One region of the Streptomyces sp. NBC_01635 genome, then DNA from elsewhere that is predicted to be linked to it. Evidence: riboswitches for the same ligand, from Rfam matches in the RefSeq annotation. Region 1 holds a riboswitch; each other region holds the start of a gene.
The links. Region 1 has a riboswitch for glycine ahead of cycA (D-serine/D-alanine/glycine transporter). Riboswitches for the same ligand answer to the same signal wherever they lie in the genome.

Region 2: it holds a riboswitch for glycine, as region 1 does, so the genes downstream of both, gcvP (aminomethyl-transferring glycine dehydrogenase) here and cycA (D-serine/D-alanine/glycine transporter) in region 1, are expected to answer to the same signal.
Region 3: it holds a riboswitch for glycine, as region 1 does, so the genes downstream of both, gcvT (glycine cleavage system aminomethyltransferase GcvT) here and cycA (D-serine/D-alanine/glycine transporter) in region 1, are expected to answer to the same signal.

Annotation. Positions count from the first base shown of each region.
Region 1 covers NZ_CP109277.1:7,333,271-7,338,255, reverse strand. The annotation lists gene OHB56_RS34130 (HD domain-containing protein) at 1-548, shown strand, start outside; gene cycA (D-serine/D-alanine/glycine transporter) at 830-2,308, opposite strand; glycine riboswitch at 2,633-2,724, opposite strand; glycine riboswitch at 2,725-2,821, opposite strand; gene OHB56_RS34120 (TIGR00366 family protein) at 3,554-4,985, shown strand, end outside.
Region 2 covers NZ_CP109277.1:1,613,465-1,618,449, forward strand. The annotation lists gene gcvP (aminomethyl-transferring glycine dehydrogenase) at 1-1,781, opposite strand, end outside; glycine riboswitch at 1,953-2,049, opposite strand; gene OHB56_RS07855 (PRC-barrel domain-containing protein) at 2,161-2,535, shown strand; gene OHB56_RS07860 (DNA polymerase IV) at 2,541-4,073, opposite strand; gene OHB56_RS07865 (MerR family transcriptional regulator) at 4,163-4,849, opposite strand.
Region 3 covers NZ_CP109277.1:6,318,419-6,323,403, forward strand. The annotation lists gene glyA (serine hydroxymethyltransferase) at 1-794, opposite strand, end outside; gene gcvH (glycine cleavage system protein GcvH) at 810-1,187, opposite strand; gene gcvT (glycine cleavage system aminomethyltransferase GcvT) at 1,370-2,503, opposite strand; glycine riboswitch at 2,662-2,761, opposite strand; gene OHB56_RS29465 (AAA family ATPase) at 2,998-3,666, shown strand; gene OHB56_RS29470 (enhanced serine sensitivity protein SseB) at 3,751-4,545, shown strand; gene OHB56_RS29475 (enhanced serine sensitivity protein SseB C-terminal domain-containing protein) at 4,712-4,985, shown strand, end outside.

The DNA of each region.
Region 1 (4,985 bases):
TCGTCCACACCCACTGCGAGATCGTCTGGAGCATCGCCGAGCAGTTCCTCTCCGCGCCGCACCTCGCCCACCTCGACGCCGGCCTGGTCCGCGCCGGCTGTCTCCTCCACGACATCGGCGTCTACCGCCTCTACGGGGACGACGGCCGGCTGGACCACAAGAGCTACGTCCGCCATGGACTGCTCGGCCAGGAGATCCTCGAAGCGGAGGGCTTCCCCGAGGCCCTGTGCCGGTTCTGCTCCCACCACACCGGAGTCGGGATCACCCGGCACGACATCGTGCGCCAGGGCCTCCCCCTGCCTCCCGCGGACTACACGGCGGCGACGCGGGAGGAGCGGCTGGTGATGTACGCGGACAAGTTCCACAGCAAGTCCAGGCCGGCGGCGTTCCTCTCCCCCGACGAGTACGCCGCCCAGGTCCGCCGCTTCGGCGAGGAGAAGGTGACCGCCTTCCAGGCCCTGCGCACCGAGTTCGGCGACCCCGACCTCGCCCGCCCGGTGCCGGGCGGAGGCGTGGACGAGGACGGGAGCGTGGGCGTCCGCCCGTGATCGCCGTTGGCCGTCCCTGCACGGGCTGCCGCGACAGCCCTTGTCGCCGTACACGTGCGCGAGGCAATCACCCGACCGCGCAGGCGAGTTGAAGTCAACGGGGTCGGGTGCGTACGACAACGACGACAGGGCCTCCGGGAACCGCTCGGAACGGGGTCGCGCCCCGAGCTACCAGGAGGCCCTGCCTTCCTGCGCGTACGGCCGGAAGAACACCCGATCAGGAACTCTGTTCGACTTGCACGTTCCGAGATCGGTCGAGAAACGGCTTCTCCCTCCAGCCGTTACTCGACGGAGCCGACCGGGGATGCCTCCTGCCGGACCTGATCGGGGCGGCGACGGCGACGGTGAACCGCCCATGCGATGCCGAGGATGACGAACCACACCGGGGTCACCAGCAGCGCCTGCAGGGTGTCCTCCTTCTGGGTCAGTGCCCAGATGAGGAACGCGAAGAAGGCGAGGACGACGTAGCACATGACGATGCCGCCGGGCATCTTGAACGTCGACGCCTCGTGCAGGTGAGGACGGCGCTTGCGGTACACGAGGTAGCAGATCAGGATGATCGACCAGACGAATATGAACAGCAGCGCCGAGATGGTGGTCACCAGCGTGAAGGCCTCGATGATCGAGTCGCCCATGGTGACCATGACGACACCGGGAAGCAGGAAGAGGCCGGACAGGAGCAGGGCGTTGACCGGCACCTTCCTGGAGGTGAGCCGGCCGAACCGCGCCGGCGCGTCACCCTCTTGGGCCAGGCCGTAGACCATCCGTGAGGTGGAGTAGATGCCCGAGTTCGCGGACGAGGCGGCAGAGGTCAGCACCACGAAGTTGATCAGGGATGCGGCGATGCCGAGGCCGGCCAGCGTGAACATCACGACGAAGGGGCTGCGGTCCGCGCTGATCTGACGCCAGGGCGTGACGGAGATGATCGCGATCAGGGCCACCACGTAGAACAGCATCACGCGTACCGGGATCGAGTTGATCGCCTTGGGCAGGTTCCGTTCCGGGTCCTTGGTTTCCGCCGCGGTGGTGCCGACCAGTTCGATGCCGACGAAGGCGAAGGTGGCGATCTGGAATCCCGCGACGAACCCCATGGGGCCGGTGGGGAAGAAGCCGCCGTCGTTCCAGAGGTTGGAGAAGCTCGCGGTGGCGCCCCCGGGCGCCTGGAAGCCGCCCAGCACCATGCCGAACCCGACGACGATCAGCGTCACAATGGCGACGATCTTGATCAGTGAGAACCAGAACTCGGTCTCACCGAACGCCTTCACCGTGGGCAGGTTCAGGACGATCAGCAGGACGACCGCCGCGAGCGCCGGGATCCACAGCGCGAGCCCTCCCCACCAGTACGACACATACCCGGAGATCGCGATGACGTCGGCGACACCGGTGACGATCCAGCAGAACCAGTAGGTCCATCCCGTGAAGAAGCCGGCCCACGGTCCGAGAAGGTCCGAGGCGAAGTCGGCGAAGGACTTGTAGCGCAGGTCGGAGAGCAGCAGCTCTCCCATCGCCCGCATCACGAAGAACAGCATCGCGCCGATGATCATGTAAACGAAGATCACCGAGGGGCCGGCCAGTGAGATCGTCTTGCCCGACCCCATGAACAGACCGGTTCCGATGGCCCCGCCGATCGCGATCAGCTGGATGTGCCGGTTGGACAACTGCCGGGAAAGGTGCTGCTCGCCCGCGGGGGAGGGCGTCTGTCCGGGCTCCGTCTCGGGTACGGGAGCGATGGTCGGGCCGAGTTTATTGCTTTCGTGCATGAGCGAACCTCGTGGATCTTTGGTGCGTGCGGGCCGTGACAGGCGTGTCTCGGCAGGCGTGTCTCGGGAAGCAGCCGCACACGCAGGGGGGAACGAGCGGGCACGCGGAGCCGGCGCCAGTGGTGGCGGCCGGCCGGGATGGTGCCGGGTACTCCGAACATGCCTGCAAGGGGCCGTTGGCCGACGAGGGCGGGGATGAGAAAGCCGGAGCTCAGCCGGGGTACCGGCGGGCGGTCGGCGGCCGGAGGCGAGGTAACAGGAGAGTCATCGGGGGGGTCCTCGAAGGTCGAGCACGGGCAGGAGCCCGCGCTGCCGAGTGGAGCCTCCCCCTCTGTCATGGAGCCTGAGAGCTTCGCCGCGGAAGTCCGCGGCTTGCACCGTGGGCGAGGCGCGGGAGCGCCTGCTTTTCAGAGGTGCCTGCCCGAGCGGTAGGGGTGCCTGAGAGTTTCCGGGGAGGTGTTGCTCCTTCGGCGCCCGGGTCTGGCTGACCCGGTGCTCTCCCGCAGCGGGATGAGCGGCGATGTGAGGCTAGGCCCGCACCGGCAGTCGGTCAAGACCTGCGCGAACGTTGATCGTTTACTGCCGGGTAGGACCGCGTTCACCTTCCCGGGGGCGCGGGCCGCCCGAGGAACCGGGTCGGCTTTGCGCGTCGGGCGCAGGGCCGTCCCTTTACGGTCGCGGACGCAGGCGCCCTGCCCGCCCGCGAACCGAGGCAGGCTTCGGCCCCTCCCCTCGGCCCCTCGCCGTCGGCATCCACACCGTCACCCTCCCTCGCCGATACGGCGCGTTCCGGAACCGGTGCGACGCGGTCCGCCCGGCTTTCAGAGCCGCCCCGAGCGTCCGGCGCCACGGACGTACCGGACTTCCCGTCTCGGGCGCAGGTGCACGAGACGGCCCACCTCGCTTCGGAGCGGTCCGTGTCGTCTCCCTCGCACCCATCGTGTGAGGGCTACCGCGTTCGTGGGCGCACCGACACCGCCCGCACGAGGAGGCGCCTACACGACATCACCCCTGGGCTGCCATGTCGATCAGGCCCATAAAACCGATGGGCGAAGTGGCTTGCGCCCCCACCTTTCCGCCGTGTTCCTTCCCGCTGCGCGATCGAGGCATAACGAATCGGAGGCACCCCCTTCCCTTTCCTTCTTCCCACCCGCGAAGCTCTTTGCCCGAGTCGCGGATCAACCGTCAGACGACGCTGTTCGTACGCATGGTGAACAGCCGTCCGAAGAGGAAGCGAGACGAACCATGGTCGGGGACGTCCACACCGAGCGGGACGCCGAGGTGCTTGAGGGTGACACCTGGCTGGCGCGGGTTGCGTTGCGGTTCACCGCCTTCACCGAGCGGTGGCTTCCGGACGCCTTCGGGTTCGTCCTCGTCGGCACGTTCCTGATCTTCGCTCTGGGGCTCGCGACGGGGGAGAGCCCCACCACCCTCGTGGACGCGTGGGGTCAGGGCTTCTGGTCGCTGATCCAGTTCACCCTGCAGATGGCGATGATCATCATCGGCGGGTACGCGGTCGCGGTGTCCGCTCCGGTTGCCCGGCTGATCGCCCGCATGGCGCAGATCCCCGAGTCGCCGCGCGCGGCGATCGCGTTCACCGCCGCGGTGGCGATGCTCAGCTCCTATCTCAACTGGGCGTTCAGCCTGATCTTCACCGCCATCCTGGCGAAGGAGATCGCCCGTGTCGTCCGCGGCGTCGACTACCGGGCGCTCGGCGCCATGGCGTTCCTCGGACTCGGCACGGTGTGGGCCCAGGGGCTGTCGGGTTCCGCGGCACTGCAGGTGGCCGGCCCGGCCTCCAGCCCGGAAGCCGTGCAGGAGGTCATCGCCGAAGGGCGGAACGGCGAGGGGATCATCCCGCTCACCGAAACGATCTTCACCTGGCAGAGCGTGCTGGCGACCTTCGTCGTCTTCGTGGTGGCGGTCGTCATGGCCTGGTTCCTCGCCCCCTCGCCCGCCCGCGCCAAGACCGCCCAGGAGATGGGGATCGAGCTGCGTCCGCTTCTGGCGGAGAAGGACGGGAAGGAGGACGCGGCCTCCGGCTCCACCGGGTCGCGTCCCGGCGACTGGCTGGAGCGCAGCCCGCTGCTCACCGTCCTGGTCGGGATCCTGGGTCTGTGGTACCTGGTGCGCCACTTCACGAGCGTCGAGGGGAACCCGGTCGCGGCGATCGACCTCGACACGGTCAACCTCGTCCTGATCCTGCTGGCGCTCTGCCTCCACTGGCGCCCGATCCGCATGGTCGAGGCGGTTCGGCGGGGGACCCCCGCGGCGTCCGGGGTGCTGCTGCAGTTCCCCTTCTACGGCGGCATCTTCGGCATGATCGCGTTCACCGGCCTGTCCAAACAGATCGCCGGCTGGATGGTGAGCGTCTCCAACGAGCTGCTCTTCCCACCTCTCATCGCGGTCTACTCGGCGGTCCTGGGCGTCTTCGTCCCCAGCGGCGGCAGCAAGTGGGTCATCGAGGCTCCCTATGTGATGGAGGCGGCGAACCAACTGCACGTCAACCAGGGATGGATGGTGGTCGTCTACGACCTCGGCGAGGCGTCGGCGAACCTGCTGCAGCCGTTCTGGATGCTTCCGACGCTGGCGGTGCTGGGCCTCAAGGCCCGGGACATCATGGGATATACGTTCGCGATGTTCCTCGCCTGCTTCCCCGTGGTCCTGATCGTGGTCA
Region 2 (4,985 bases), 5.7 Mb from region 1:
TCGTCGCCGTTGGCCCGGTGGTAGCCGCGGACGGCGAGCAGCCCGGCCAGTTCGCCCTGGGAACCCGCGTTGGGCTGGAGGCTCACCTTGTCGTAGCCGGTGACCTCCGCGAGCCGGTCCTCCAGCTCGTGGATGAGCGTGAGGTAGCCCTGGGCCTGTCCGGCCGGCGCGAAGGGGTGCAGCTGCCCGAACTCGGGCCAGGTGATGGGCTCCATCTCCGCGGTCGCGTTGAGCTTCATGGTGCAGGAGCCCAGCGGGATCATGCCGCGGTCCAGCGCGTAGTCGCGGTCGGCGAGCCTGCGCAGGTAGCGCAGCATCGCGGTCTCGGAGCGGTGCTGGTGGAAGACGGGGTGCGTCAGGTACTCGTCGGCGCGCAGCAGGGCGTCCGGGAGGGTGTTCCGCGCGGCCGCGTCCAGGGATTCGACGTCTCCCTCGACACCGAAGGCGCTCCACACGGCGGCGAGCCGGTCGCGCGTGGTGGTCTCGTCGCAGGCGATCGAGACGAGGTCGGCGTCGACGAGGTGCAGGTTGACGCCGTTGTCCCGGGCGGCGGCCACGACCTCGGCGGCCCGCCCCGGGACCCGGACGGTCAGCGTGTCGAAGTAGGAACCGTGGACGATCTCCACGCCGCCGGCCCGGAGCCCTTCGGCGAGGACCGTCGCGTAGCGGTGGGTGCGCCACGCGATCGTCCTCAGCCCCTCGGGGCCGTGGTAGACGGCGTACATGCCGGCCATGACCGCGAGCAGCACCTGGGCGGTACAGATGTTGCTGGTGGCCTTCTCGCGGCGGATGTGCTGCTCGCGGGTCTGGAGCGCGAGCCGGTAGGCCCTGTTCCCGTCCGCGTCGACGGAGACGCCGACGAGCCGGCCGGGCAGGCTGCGCGCCATCTTCTCCTGCACGGCCATGTATCCGGCGTGCGGTCCGCCGAATCCCATCGGTACGCCGAAGCGCTGCGTCGTGCCGACCGCGATGTCCGCGCCGAGTTCGCCGGGGGACGTCAGCAGCGTGAGGGCGAGCAGATCGGCGGCGACGGTGACGAGCGCGCCCAGCTCGTGCGCCCGGTCGATCACCGGCTTGATGTCGCGTACGGCACCGGAGGCGCCCGGGTACTGGATCAGCACGCCGTTGATCTCACGCTCGGCGACCTCGGCGGGGATGCCCTCGCTCAGGTCGGCGACGACGACCTCGACGCCGGCCGGCTCGGCTCGGGTCCGGAGGACGGCGACGGTCTGGGGCAGCGCGTCCGCGTCGACCAGGAACAGGCCCTTCTTGTTCTTGCCCATGCGGCGAGACAGCGCCATCGCCTCGGCGGCCGCGGTGCCCTCGTCGAGCAGGGAGGCACCGGAGGTCGGGAGGCCGGTGAGCTCGGCGACCGTGGTCTGGAAGTTCAGCAGCGCCTCGAGCCGTCCCTGCGAGATCTCGGGCTGGTACGGCGTGTAGGCCGTGTACCAGGCGGGATTCTCCATGACGTTCCGCAGGATGACGGGCGGTGTGAAGGTCCCGTAGTACCCCAGCCCGATCATGGAGCCGAGCACCTCGTTGCGGTCGGCCAGCGACTGCAGCTCGGCCAGCACCTCGGGCTCGGTCCGGGCGCCCGGCAGATCCAGCGCGTCGGCGTTCTTGATCACATCCGGGACCGCGGCGGCCGTCAGCTCGTCGAGCGAGCCGTAGCCGACCTGCGCGAGCATCTTGGCGCGGGCCTCGTGGTCGGGGCCGATGTGACGCTGCTCGAAGGGCGTTCCCTGTTCGAGCTCGGAGAGGGGAATGCGATGGGCGGTCATGTGCGGAGGCCTCCTGGTCCGACGACCTTCGAGGGGCACCATGGCGGGTGCCCGGACGGCCTCCCCCTCTGTCATCTCAACCTGAGAGCTTCACCGGCCGCCTGGGGCGGCCGGCTTTCACCGTCGGTGAGAGCGGGAGCCGTCGACACCCGCTCTGCTTTCCAGAGTGACCTCGTCCATGCGGTACGTGGGCCTGAGAGATTCCGGGGAGGATTTGCTCCTTCGGCGCCCTCCTATGGTGCAAAGAGGGCTCTCCCGCACGGGGTCAGCAGCCGCTGCCAGGGTACCAGCGAGGGCAAGACCCGGACTTTCGAGTGGCCGCCCCGCCGATTGTGCCGTTTTGTAGTGCTGACGAATCCTTGCGACCCGTGGAGGGCCCGTGCAGACCGACATCGATCCGCGCAACCTGATCGGCCGCAAGGCGTTCGACCGCAACGGCAACCGGATCGGCACGATCGACGAGGTCTACCTCGACGACGCCACCGGCGTGCCGGAGTGGGCGGCGATACGCACCGGCTTGTTCAGCAGGGACGCCTTCGTCCCCCTGGAGCCGAGCGAGCTGATCGACGGCGGCCTCCACATCCCCTTCGAACGCGCTCTGATCAAGGACGCCCCCGACTTCGGTGTGGGCCGCCATCTCTCCCCGGAGCAGGAACTCCAGCTCTACCACCACTACGGCCTGGACACGGCCCCCCCGGCCCCGCTCCCGGACCACGACTTCGGCAGGCTCGCCGGCAGGGACGACTCCGCCTGACGAGATCACCCGCGGCGCACCCGAGCCACCGCCCCCGTACCGGCCCTTGAACCCTGGCTGCCCCGGGCGGCCCGGCCGTCCCGGGTACTCCGGGCGTCGCCGTCGGCCCCGCCGTGGGCGCCCTCACCGCCCCGGCCGTCACCGCCCTGACCGTTCTCGCCGCTCGGGTCTCCCCCGCCGTCCTCGCTGTCCCCGGGGCTTCGCTCCACCAACGGCAGCGGATCCGCGGGGTGCAGGTCCCGGTCGTCGGTCCGGAAGGTCCTCACCCGCCCCGGCGCCGACCCGGGCGTCTCGAACCGCACCGTGACCCGCCCGAGGCCGCTGCCCTGGACCCACCCATGGCCGTACTCGCTGTGCCTTACGTCGTGCCCGGCCGGCCAGCGCCGCTCGGCGCCCGCCTGTTGCCGTTCTTCCACGGGCACCGCCGCCTCCGCTTCCTCGCCCGGCGGCTCCTTGTCCGGCTCCCCCGCCGCCTGCGCGAACAGGTCCTCCTGCGTGTAGTCGGCGAGCCCGCTGACCCCCACGCCCAGCAGCCGCACGCCGCCCGTCGTGTCGACCGAGTCCAGCAGCCGCGCCGCCGCCTCACGCACCACCGCCGGATCGTCCGTGGGCCCCCGCAGGGTCTCGGAGCGGGTGAGCGTCGAGAAGTCGTACCGCCGCACCTTCAGCACGATGGTCCGTCCCGACAACCCCGCTGTCCTCAGCCGGCGCACACAGCGGTCCGCGAGGCGCTGCACCTCCACCCCGACCCGCACCCGGTCGTGGATGTCCACGTCGTAGGTGTCCTCGACCGACACCGACTTCGTCTCCCGCTCGGCCACCACGGACCGATCGTCCTTCGCCAGGGACATGGCGTGCAGGGCATGTCCGTGTGCCTTGCCGAGCAGGCGTACCAGCTCGTCCTCTCCCGCCTCGGCGAGGTCCCCGACCGTGTGGATGCCGACCCGCCGCAGGTGGTCGCCGGTGGCCGGTCCGACACCCGGCAGTGTCCGGACCGGCAGAGGCGCCAGCAGGGCCCGCTCGGTCCCCGGCTCGATCAGCACCAGCCCGTCCGGCTTGGCCTGCTCCGAGGCGATCTTCGCCAGCATCTTGGAGGCCGCCAGCCCCACCGATCCGGTGAGTCCCGTGACCGCCCGTATGTCCGCGCGCAGCTTCGCGCCGGCCAGCCGGGCGGACCGCTCGTCCCAGGCCGCCCCTCCGGCCTCCAGATCCACGAACGCCTCGTCCAGGCTCAACGGTTCCACCAGGGGCGACAGCGCCCGCAGCAGCTCCATCACCTGGCCGCTGATCGACCGGTAGAAAGCGAAGCGGGGGACGAGATACGCCGCGTTCGGCGCGAGCCGCCGCGCCTGCGCCATGGGCAGCGCTGAACGGACACCGAAGACCCGGGCCTCGTACGAGGCGGTGGCGACCACACCGCGCGGCCCGAGCCCGCCCACGATCACGGCCTTCCCGCGCAGGCTCGGCTTGGACGCCTGCTCCACCGAGGCGAAGAAGGCGTCCATGTCGAGATGCAGGACTGTGGGCGCGGATCTCACATCCCCGATGCTGCCCTACGCCACTGACAATGCCCCGCCGGGCGTGCCGCCGCCCCGGACAGTGCGGACCGCCCGGCCGTGCAGACTGCTCAGACGGCGCGGTTGCGCCGCCTCGCCAGCTCGTCCGCCGGGTTGGGGCCGATCAGCGTCTCCCCGGTGTCGACGCGCTCCCCGTGCAACTGCGACAGCGCGCTCTCGACGTCCCGCCACACCACGCCCACGGCGATCCCGAAGATCCCCTGGCCGCCCTGGAGCAGGGCATGGACCTCGTCCGGCGTGCCGCACTCGTAGACCGTGGCGCCGTCGCTCATCAGCGTCATGCGCTCCAGGTCGCGGAAGCCCCCCTCCCGCAGGTGCTGGACGGTGGTACGGATGTTCTGCAGTGAGACACCGGTGTCCAGGAACCGCTTGACGATCTTCAGGACGACGACGTCCCGGAAGCTGTACAGCCGCTGTGTCCCCGAGCCATGGGCGGGCCTCACACTCGGCTCGACCAGCCCCGTGCGAGCCCAGTAGTCCAGTTGCCGGTAGGTGATGCCGGCGGCCGCGCAGGCCGTCGGGCCCCGGTAGCCGATCTCCTCGGACGCCATGGACGTCGCCGCCCCTCCGCTGCTCGGCACGGCCGCCGGTCGCTGCGGAGCAGGATCGGCCGCGCTGCCGTGATGGGCATACGCCCCGCTCGCGCGGAGCTGAGAGCCTGGGGGAGGGTACGGACCGCTCACCCCGAGACCATGTCCGGGGGCACCCCCAGCCGTACCGTCGCCGGTGCTTCTCACGCCGACCTCCGTCCTTGACCTGCCTCCCCGACGGTAGGCAGTCACCAAGGGTGCGTCAACGATCGCCACACTCGGCACGCCGAGTGATAATCACCCTAAGAGTGGTTTCCCGTGCCCCACCGCGGGGAAAGGCTAG
Region 3 (4,985 bases), 1.0 Mb from region 1:
ACATGCTCCAGCGGGCCGCCCTGCTGGCCGGGGAAGACCGCGGAGTTGATCTTCTTGGCCAGCTCGGCCGTGGAGAGGATCACCCCACCGCGCGGACCGCCGAGGGTCTTGTGCGTGGTCGTGGTGACGACGTGGGCGTGCGGGACCGGGTTCGGGTGCAGGCCCGCCGCGACCAGACCGGCGAAGTGCGCCATGTCGACCATCAGGTACGCGCCGACCTCGTCCGCGATCCGGCGGAACTCGGCGAAGTCCAGCTGCCGCGGGTACGCCGACCAGCCGGCGACGATCAGCTTCGGCCTGCTCTCCTTGGCCAGCCGCTCGACCTCGGCCATGTCGACCCGGCCGTCGTCGCCGACGTGGTAGGCGACCACGTCGTAGAGCTTGCCCGAGAAGTTGATCTTCATGCCGTGGGTCAGGTGCCCGCCGTGCGCGAGGTTCAGGCCCATGATCGTGTCACCGGGCTTGAGCAGCGCGAACATCGCGGCGGCGTTGGCCTGCGCGCCCGAGTGCGGCTGCACGTTGGCGTGCTCGGCGCCGAACAGCTCCTTGACCCGGTCGATGGCGATCTGCTCGATCACGTCGACGTGCTCGCAGCCGCCGTAGTAGCGGCGGCCGGGGTAGCCCTCGGCGTACTTGTTGGTGAGGACCGTGCCCTGGGCCTCCATGACCGCGACCGGGGCGAAGTTCTCCGAGGCGATCATCTCGAGGGTGGACTGCTGGCGGTGCAGCTCGGCGTCGACCGCCGCGGCGACGTCCGGGTCGAGTTCGTGCAGCGGGGTGTTCAGAAGCGACATGGGACTACGTCCTCCTCAGCCCTGGATGAAGGCGTCGTACTCGGCGGCGGAGAGCAGGTCGGCCGGCTCGTCGGTGACCCGCACCTTGAACAGCCAGCCGCCCTCGAAGGGGGCCGAGTTCACCAGCGACGGGTCGTTGACCACGTCCTCGTTGACCTCGGTGACCTCGCCGGTGACCGGGCAGTACAGGTCGCTGACCGACTTGGTCGACTCCAGTTCGCCGCAGGTCTCGCCCGCGGTCACGGTGTCACCGAGCTCGGGGAGCTGGACGAACACGACGTCGCCGAGCGCGTTGGCCGCGTGCTCGGTGATGCCGATGGTCGACGCACCGTCCTCGGCGGCCGACAGCCACTCGTGCTCCTTGCTGTAACGCAGCTGCTGGGGGTTGCTCATGGCCTGGACTCTCCTGTACGCGGTGGAATTGCTGATGATTCGGAAACTACGGGAAGTACGGGACGTACGCGTGAGCGGGCACGGCCTGCCCTGCTCGCCCGTGTGAGGTGTGAGGCCCCAAAGACCCTTGCGCCGACGCGCGAGGGCCCGGAAAGCCGTCCCGAAGTGGTCCTGCGGCGGTGCTACTTCTGCCGCTTGTAGAACGGCAGCGCCACGACCTCGTACGGCTCGTGGCTGCCGCGGATGTCCACACCGACACCCGCCGTGCCCGGCACCGCGTGCGCCACGTCGACGTACGCCATCGCGATCGGCCGGCCCAGCGTCGGGGAGGGCGCGCCGGAGGTGACCTCGCCGATCACCTCGCCGCCGGCGACCACCGCGTACCCGGCGCGCGGGACCCGGCGTCCCTCGGCGACCAGGCCGACCAGGGTGCGGGGCGGGGTCCGCTCGGCGCGGGCGGCGGCCTCGGTCAGGGCGGCGCGGCCCACGAAGTCGCCCTCCTTCTCGAACTTCACCACCCGGCCGAACCCGGCGTCGAACGGGGTCAGGGAGGCGCTCAGCTCATGGCCGTACAGCGGCATGCCGGCCTCCAGGCGCAGCGTGTCCCGGCAGGACAGCCCGCACGGGATCAGGCCGACGCCCTCGCCCGCCCCGGTCAGCGCCTGCCACAGCTCCACCGCGTGCTCCGGTTTCACGAACAGCTCGAAGCCGTCCTCGCCGGTGTAGCCGGTACGGGCGATGAGGGCGGGGACGCCCGCGACCGTGCCGGGCTGCCCGGCGTAGTACTTCATGCCCTCGAGGTCGGTGTCGGTGAGGGACTGCAGGATGCCGGGGGACTCGGGGCCCTGCACCGCGAGCAGCGCGTACGCGTCGCGGTCGTCACGGACCTCGGTGTCGAAGCCGGCCGACCGCTCCACGAGCGCGTCCAGCACCACCTGGGCGTTGGAGGCGTTCGCGACGACCAGGTAGCGGGGGGACCCGGCCTCGGTGTCGTCGAGCCGGTAGACGATCAGGTCGTCCAGGATGCCGCCGTCCTCGCGGCAGATCATGGTGTAGCGGGCGCGGCCGGGCTTGACGGTCCCGATGTTGCCGACCAGCGCGTGATCGAGGAACCGGGACGCCTGCGGGCCGGTGACGGTGATCTCGCCCATGTGGGAGAGGTCGAAGAGACCGGCCCCCGTCCGCACGGCGTTGTGCTCGTCGCGTTCGGAGCCGTAGCGCAGGGGCATGTCCCAGCCGGCGAAATCGGTCATCGTGGCACCGAGCGAACGATGCAGGGCGTCGAGCGCGGTCCGGCGGAGTTCGGTACTGCTCATCGGTCGGTCTCCCAAGGCAGGACAGGCGAGGTCTTTCCTCCCCATCTGTCATCGGAACCTGAGAGGTTCGCCATGACCGCCCGCGCAGGGGACGACCACGGCTTGCACCTTGGGTGGAGCCACCGGCGACTCGCGCGGGGCCCGCTTTTCAGATGTGCCTCGCCCACGCGGTAACGGTGCCTGAGAGATTCAAGGGAGGGACTTGCTCCTTCGGCGCCCCGGCGGCAACGGTGCCGGGGACTCTCCCGCGCGGATTCAAACGGCCGGTATGCAGTTGGCGCGCTCATCATTGCACGCATCGCGGGGCTGCGGCAGGGGGACCCTTCTGGGAGGAGCGCAGGGTATTCGGGTGTTCACGCACGGCTGTGACAGGCCTGTGTCGGGAAAGGGACGGAAACCGGAGGCCCCGGCGTTACCGTCTCTTTACACTCGGCGGGGAGGGATTCCGGTACCTGGGCACAGGTCCGGACAGCCCCCAGGGGAGGACACACACGGTGAACAAGGCCACGGCGTACGCCACCACCACGGGCGTCACGCTGCCCGAGCGGCAGGCCCCTTCGGCCCGGGAGGTGTGCGGCACCCTGCCCGCGCCCGTCGTCCGCGACCTGCGCGAGCGCGCCGGCCGCAGCCCGCACACCCTGCTCTTCGGCCCCCGAGACCTCGTCGTGGTCACCGGACTGCCCGGCAGCGGCAAGTCCACCCTCATGCGGCGCGCGGCGCGCGGCACCCCCGTCGACTCGCAGGACACCCGCGACCGCTGGGACCGCAGCATGCCGCGTCTCCTGCCGTACGCGGTGTACCGGCCCCTGGTCCGCCTCGCCCACTACGCCGGACTGCGGCGCGCCCTGCGCACCGGCGAGGGAGTCGTCGTCCACGACTGCGGCACACAGGCCTGGGTGCGCCGCTGGCTGGCCCGGGAGGCCCGCCGCCGGGGCGCGGACCTGCATCTGCTGCTGCTCGACGTCCCCCCGGAGCAGGCCCTGGACGGCCAGCGCGAGCGCGGCCGCGGGGTCTCCCGGTACGCCTTCCGGCGCCACCGCGCCGCCATCGACCGATTGCTGACGTCCGTGGTGCGCGGCGACCTGCCCGCGGGCTGCGGTTCGGCCGTCCTGGCCGACCGCGACGCGGCGAACGCACTGCACCGCATCGACTTCACGGACTGACGGCCGCCCGGACGGGCCCACCGCCGGACGCGGCAGCGGTTAGCCTTTCAGCCACAGCAGTGGTTCCAGGCAGGCGGTAGGCAGATGGACTTCCCGGCGGGCTTCCCGGCACAGACTCACCCCCATCCGCACGGCGGATGGCCCGGCAACGAGCTGGAGGAGGTGCTCTCCGCATCCCTGGGCGTCCCCTCGGGCGACGGCCGGATCATCGAGGTACTGGGCCGGAGCCACGTGTGGATACCTCTGCCCAACGGCGGCGGACCGGACAGCGGCCCGCTGGACCTGCCCACGATGGAGATCGAGGGCCAGGCGTACGTCCCGGTCTTCAGCTCCGAGGAACAGTTCCGTCAGGTCGTCGGCTCCCACATGTCGTTCACCGTCGCGCCCGCGGTGGAGTTCGCGCGTGGTCTGCCGCCGCAGGCCGGGATCGCCGTGAACCCCGGGGGAGTGGTCGGCGTCCCGTTGCCGCCGCCCGCCGTCGCCGCCCTGTGCCGTGCCGGACGCGGACCGCTGGACGGCCCCGCGAGCGGAGGCCGGGTCAAGTTGTTCGAACCCGACTGGCAGGACGACCCGGTGGACTTCCTCGCCGCCGCCTCCGCGGAGTTCGAGGCCCTCGGTATCGTCTCCACCGCCCGCCGCTGCCTCGCCGAGATCGAGACGGCCGAACCGGTGCTGTTCGTCGGCGTCGAACTGTCCCCCGCCGAACTGACCCGTACGGAGGGCGACCTGAGGGCCGCGCCGATGGACGCGGTGGGCCGCGCGCTGGGCCGCGAACCGGTGAGGTGGCCCGTCAACCTGGTCCTCCTGGACGTGGCCCAGGATCCGGTCGGCCAGTGGATGTGCGACCGCGTCCGCCCCTTCTACCAGTGGACGCGCTGAGGGGGCCGCGGCGCCGCCGGAGGACGGCCGCGCACCGGCAGAGCCCCCCGGGGCCGAGAGGCGCTTAAGCTAGGTTCATTGGCTCGAGCGAGGGTGTTGTACGGGTGGTACGGAGGGGCGATACAAAGTGAGCGCAGGCACCGCGGCGGCCGGGCAGGTCGAGCACATGCTGCGCCAGGTGACACCGGGGCGTTACGACGCCTACGAGGCGTTGCTGCGCGCGCTCGCGACCCCCTCCTCAGGCCATGTCTGGATGCTGTTGTGGCAGGGCCAGGCGGGCTCCCCGGACGCCCAGTACGGGAACATGGAGGTCGACGGCTTCGGCTACGCGCCCTGCGTGACCTCAGCCCAGGAACTCTCCGCCAGTGGCTGGAACCGGTCCTACGAGGTCGTCGACGGCCTGGAGGCCGCCCGCGCCCTCTACCCCGACCGCTACGGAC